2 regions of the Staphylococcus sp. 231237_7MaSpsaltlick genome follow, and region 2 is predicted to be linked to the other one. Evidence: riboswitches for the same ligand, from Rfam matches in the RefSeq annotation. Region 2 holds a riboswitch; the other holds the start of a gene.
What was found. A riboswitch is a leader RNA that binds a small molecule or an ion and turns the genes downstream of it on or off. The one in region 2 is predicted to bind S-adenosylmethionine.

Region 1 (3,196 bases), on a different contig from region 2:
ACAAGAACAAGCCATTCCAGGTTTACAAGATAAATTAGAGCCTAAGCCTGATTGTGGTGAAACAACTTATACCGGTTACGGACGTTTGAAAGATTACAAGATGTTAGTGACTGGTGGAGATTCTGCTATCGGTAGAGCCGCTGCTATTGCCTATGCAAAGGAAGGTGCGGATGTGGCGATTAACTACTTACCGGCTGAGCAAGTAGACGCTGAAGAAGTGCAACAAGTGATTGAAGCCGCGGGTCGTAAAGCGGTATTAATCCCAGGTGATATACGTGATGAACAATTTAACTATGATTTAGTTGAAACAGCTTATAATAAACTTGGTGGATTAGATAATGTAACAATTGTAGCAGGACATCAGCAATATAGAAATAATCTTAAAGGCTTTGATACTGAATCATTTACTGAGACATTCGAAACAAATGTCTATCCTATTTTCTGGTCAGTGCAAAAAGCAATTGATTATTTAGAACCAGGTGCAACGATTACATTGACGTCATCTGTACAAGGGTATAATCCAAGTCCAATCTTGCATGATTATGCCGCTTCCAAAGCAGCTATTATTTCACTTACCAAAAGCTTATCTGAAGAATTAGGTAGTAAGGGGATTCGAGTGAACTGTGTAGCACCAGGCCCATTCTGGTCACCGCTCCAAATTTCTGGTGGACAGCCCCAATCTAAAATTCCTACTTTTGGTCAAAAAGAAGTTTTAGGTAGAGCTGGCCAACCCGTTGAACTTTCAGGCGTATACGTCCATTTAGCTGCCGAGGAATCAAGCTATACAACAGGCCAAGTTTATGGTGTGACAGGTGGTACCCAATTAGATTAGAATTGATGCAGAAATGAGACCGTAATCTAATTTAACTATTAGTATTTTGATATCTAGACGATACTAAGTATAAGGAGGCAAGGATACATTGATATCCTACCTCCTTCTTATTTATAGAAAGGTAAGGGAATCATTTATGAAGAAATTTAAAGCAGATACTTTAACTAAAAAGCAAAATTATAAATTATTAAGTGGTAGTGTGATACCTAGACCCATCGCATTTGTTACTTCCCAAGATAAAGAAGGGCGTTTGAATGCAGCGCCATTTAGCTTTTTCAACGTTGTTAATAGTGCGCCTCCAATGATTATGATTTCTACAGGTCGTTCTGAAGGGAAACGCAAAGACACTTCTTTAAATATTGAGGAAACGGCATCGTTTGTTGTCCATATCACAGATGAAGCTACAGTAGAACAAATCAACCAAACAGCAGCACCATTGATCCGTAACCAAAATGAATTGGAAAGAACAAACCTGAATTGTGTTGACTCTGAATTAGTTTCAGTGCCTGGCATTGAACAAGCAAAAATTCGTATGGAATGTAAGTTAGATAGAATTATTCCGTTAGGTGACTCTCAAGAAGGATCTGACTTAATTATAGGTGAAGTAGTCATGTTTCATATTGATGAGTCCGTTTATTTTGAAGATAGTAAAATAGACGCCGATGCGCTTAGTGCAGTAGCTCGTTTAGCGGGTAATGATTACGCTTCTTTAGGAAATAAATTCACAATAGAACGTCCAATGGAGTAACTAAAAGATATTTAACAAAATAAGCTTTATTGAAATAATAGATAGTTGGAAGGGAGAGAAAATGAAAGCATTTATAAAAATTGTTTTCTATCCGCTTTCCTATTTGACGAATTACGATTAATACTGTACTGTAATAAAATAAAATAATAACTTATCAAGAGAAGTGTAGGGACTGGCCCGTTGATACTTCGGCAACATGATGATGCGTGTGCCAAATCCAGTAGCATAAATTATGCTAGAAGATAAGAATGAATCACAGATTACTCTTTCTTCTTAAATAGAAAGAGTTTTTTTATTTTTAGGACTAAAAAATAATAGAATGTTAGATTCTGTTTTAATATTTAGGAAAGTTGGTTATGTATGGAGGAGACAAAAAAAGGTAACGCATGGGCTTTGATACCTTTAATCGTATTTGTTGGTATGTTTTTAGGTGTAGGTATTGGTACGGGTGACTTTACTACGATGCCACTCAATGTAGCTATATTAGTTGCGTCTATCGTTGGCTTAGCATTAAACAGAAAAGAAGCATTTCATAAAAAGGTTGAAGTTTTTACAAAAGGTGCAGGACATTCTAATATTATTTTAATGATGTTGATTTTCTTGTTAGCAGGTGCATTTTCCCAAACGACAGAAGATATGGGCGGCGTGGAGTCGACAGTTAATTTAGGGTTATCATTAATACCAGAAAACTTAATTATTGTCGGGCTCTTTATTATATGTATGTTTGTATCTTTATCAATGGGTACGTCTGTAGGAACGGTAGCTGCTATAGCGCCAGTTGGTTTTGGTTTAAGTCAGGCTACAGATGTTTCAGCAGCTATCACAATGGCTACTGTTGTTGGTGGCTCTATGTTTGGTGATAATTTATCGATGATTTCTGATACTACAATAGCTGCAGTACGTACTCAGAAAACGAAAATGAGCGATAAATTTAAGGTGAATATAAGAATTGTCTTACCTGGTGCGATATTTACTATTATTGTGCTTTGGTTTTTAACTAATGGTGCGCACATAGATGCAAGTAAAAGTTACGATTATGACCTTATTAAAGTAATTCCATACTTATTTGTGCTTATCTTAGCACTAATAGGTGTAAATGTCGTTATCGTATTAATCGGTGGTGTTGTACTTTCTGCAATTATTGGATTAATTTATGGTTCATTTGGATGGACTGGCTTATTAAATTCAATATCTAAAGGTATTATCGGCATGGAAGATATAGCGATTATTGCATTGCTCATTGGTGGATTAGTTGCGTTGATTCAACATAATGGTGGTATTACTTGGTTGTTAAATTTTGTACGCAGTAAAGTTAAATCTAAACGCGGTGCAGAATTAGGGATTGCTGGCTTAGTAAGTGTTGCAGATATATCAACAGCAAATAATACTATTTCTATATTAATGGCAGGCCCATTAGCGAAAGATATATCAGAAGAATATGATGTAGATCCGCGTAAATCAGCCAGTATTTTAGATATGTTTGCGAGTTGTTTCCAGGGTATGTTGCCATATAGTCCTCAGCTGATTGCGGCTGCAGGTGTGGCGTCTATATCTCCATTTGAATTAGTACCGTATTCTATTTATCCAATGATATTAGGTGTTTGTGGACTGATAGC
Region 2 (3,196 bases):
AATAGCGTATGGAACTAAATCAAATGGTGATATGGATGCAACGCCAGCAGCTGCTATAACTTGTGGACTATAAGGTAAAAGCCCTTGGAAACAACTAGCAAACATATCTAAAATACTTGCCGACTTTCGAGGATCGACATCGTATTCATCAGCGATGTCTTTAGCTAAAGGACCGGCCATAAGTATAGAAATCGTATTATTCGCTGTAGCAATATCTGCAGCACTTACCAATCCGGCAATACCCAGTTCTGCTCCACGTTTCGATTTAACTCTATTACGCACAAAATTTAATAACCACGTAATGCCTCCATTATGTTGAATCAACGCAACTAAACCACCAATTAACAATGCAATAATTGCAATATCTTCCATGCCGACAATACCTTTTGATATTGAACTTAATAGCCCTTTCCAGCCAAATGAATGATCAACCAATCCTATAATCGCAGATAGTAAAGTACCACCAATTAAGACAATGATTACATTAATTCCTACTAATGCCAGTATAAGTACCAATAAATATGGTATAACTTTAATTATATTATAATCATAATTTTTAGTCGCATCGATATGTGCACCATTTGTTAAAAACCATAGTGCAATAATAGTCAGTATTGCCCCAGGAAGTACTATTTTTATATTTACTTTAAATTTGTCACTCATTTTTGTCTTTTGTGTGCGTACTGCGGCAATTGTCGTATCAGAAATCATCGATAGATTATCACCAAACATCGCACCACCTACAACTGTAGCCATTGTAATCGCCGTTGATACATCTGTTGCTTGACTCAATCCGAAGCCTACAGGTGCGATTGCAGCAACTGTTCCTACAGATGTACCCATAGAAACAGACACAAACATACAAATAATAAATAAGCCTACTATGATTAAATTTTCTGGAATAATTGATAAACCTAGATTAACAGTGGATTTTACACCACCCATATCTTCCGTTGTTTGTGAAAAGGCACCAGCCAATAGGAAAATCAACATCATTAACACAATGTTAGAGTGTCCTGCACCTTTCGTGAATATTTCAACTTTCTGTTGAAACGATTCTTTTCTATTTTATAACAAGCCAATGATAGAGGCCACAATAATTGCAACGTTTAATGGCATTGTCGTGAAATCACCCGTCGCTATACCAACACCTAGAAACATCGCCACAAAGACGATTAAAGGAATCAATGCCCAAGCATTGCCTTTATACTGCTCTTTCATATTCAACCTACTTCCTTTGATATCAATTATGATTTAACGGTTTAATATCTTATAAAAATTAAAAACTCTTTTCATCCATTTGAAGAAAAGAGTTAATTTAAGCTCCTTATCTTCTAGCAATAGTTGCTACTGGATTTGGCACACGCTTTTACATGTTGCCGAAGTATCATAGGGCCAGTCCCTCCACTTCTCTTGATAAGTATGTTTTATTTTTTTACTACAAGAACTCTTGAATGTTAACGTCAAATACTGCTAAATATTAATATTTAATCTGAACTTTGTCAAACTTATTCCTTTAATAAACAACTACAGAGTAGACATTGATGATGTAACATGTGCATTACTATTCTGTTGGACGTTCAATGATAAAAGATTGTCCAAGATTCGCATAATTATTTCCAGCTAACCGACTCACAGCTCCTAATGCTTTAGAATCAATCTTATGCGGTTCTATATAAACTGTATCATCAATATGAAACATCACAACTTCTCCAATAATTAAATCAGATCCCTCTTGTTTATCACCTAAGGGAATAATTCTATCCAATTTACACTCTAAGCGTATCTTAGCTTGTTCAATCCCAGGTACAGATACGATATCAGAATCAACGCATGTTAAGTCTGTTCGTTCTAATTCATTCAATGACCTTGCAATTGGAGCTGCTGTACGATTAATTTGTTCTACAGTAGCTTCATCTGTTATATGCACAACAAATGCTTCAGTTGCTTCGATATTTAAGGAAGTATCCTTCCTTTTGCCTGCCGTTCGAGTTGTTGATAGCATAATCATCGGTGGCGCACTATTGACCACATTAAAGAAACTAAAAGGGGCTGCATTGAGCATGCCCTTGTCATCTTGTGATGTTACAAATGCAATGGGTCTTGGGATAACACTACCACTCAATAACTTATAGTTTTGTTGCTTTGTTAACTTTGCTGCTTCGAATTTTTTCATTTGTTCTACTCCTCATAAATAAAAAGTTAGAAAATCAACTTCCAGATTTTCTAACTTTTTGTTGTTTAATCTATTTGGGTTCCGCCTGTAACACCATACACTTGACCAGTTGTATAGCTAGATTCTTCAGCTGCGAGATGGACATATACACCTGCTAACTCAACAGGTTGACCTGCACGTCCAAGTACTGACTTTTGACCAAAGGTCGGTATCTTCGATTGAGGTTGTCCTCCTGAGATTTGTAACGGTGACCAGAATGGACCAGGTGCAACACAATTAACACGTATACCTTGTTCACCTAATTCTTCAGATAAACTTTTGGTCAATGAAATGATTGCCGCTTTGGTTGCAGCATAATCATGCAATATTGGACTTGGATTATAACCTTGAACAGAAGATGTCAATGTAATCGTTGCTCCGGGTTTTAAATAATCTATCGCCTTTTGTACTGTCCAAAATATAGGATAAACATTCGTTTCAAAGGTTTCTGTAAAGGAAGCTGTATCAAAGCCTTTGATACTTTCTCGATATTGCTGATGACCAGCGACTAACGTCACATTGTCCAATCCACCTAATTCTTGATGTGCCTGTGCAACCAAGTCATAGTTAAATTGTTCATTTCGAATATCACCCGGTATAAGCACTGCTTTACTGCCAGCAGCTTCAATTACCTGTTTCACTTCTTCAGCATCGACTTGTTCATCAGGGAGGTAATTAATTGCAACATCGGCACCTTCTTTTGCATACGCAATTGCAGCAGCACGACCTATTGCAGAATCACCACCAGTTACTAACATTTTATAACCTTCTAATCTATGATGGCCTGTATATGATGATTCTCCACAATCTGGTTGAGGATCTAATTGTTGTTGTAGTCCAGGAACAGGTTGTTCTTGCTTTGGAAAATCTTTGTTTGAAAATTTCTTTCTAGGATCTTGAGCAGACATAAGTAAACACTCCTTAATACATTTTACTTATATATTCAATACCCAATATGTTTCTGATTAATACAAAATAGCA

Region 1: linked by a shared signal. The riboswitch ahead of ACF91D_RS00700 (Na+/H+ antiporter NhaC family protein) and the one ahead of ACF91D_RS16460 (Na+/H+ antiporter NhaC family protein) in region 2 are both predicted to bind S-adenosylmethionine.

Annotation. Positions count from the first base shown of each region.
Region 1 covers NZ_JBICNX010000001.1:125,595-128,790, reverse strand. Annotated here, with positions in the region: gene ACF91D_RS00710 (SDR family oxidoreductase) at 1-832, shown strand, start outside; gene ACF91D_RS00705 (flavin reductase family protein) at 969-1,580, shown strand; SAM riboswitch class I at 1,729-1,829, shown strand; gene ACF91D_RS00700 (Na+/H+ antiporter NhaC family protein) at 1,941-3,196, shown strand, end outside.
Region 2 covers NZ_JBICNX010000008.1:85,266-88,461, forward strand. Annotated here, with positions in the region: partial or broken gene ACF91D_RS16460 (Na+/H+ antiporter NhaC family protein) at 1-1,221, opposite strand, end outside; SAM riboswitch class I at 1,325-1,423, opposite strand; gene ACF91D_RS16465 (flavin reductase family protein) at 1,565-2,176, opposite strand; gene ACF91D_RS16470 (SDR family oxidoreductase) at 2,242-3,123, opposite strand.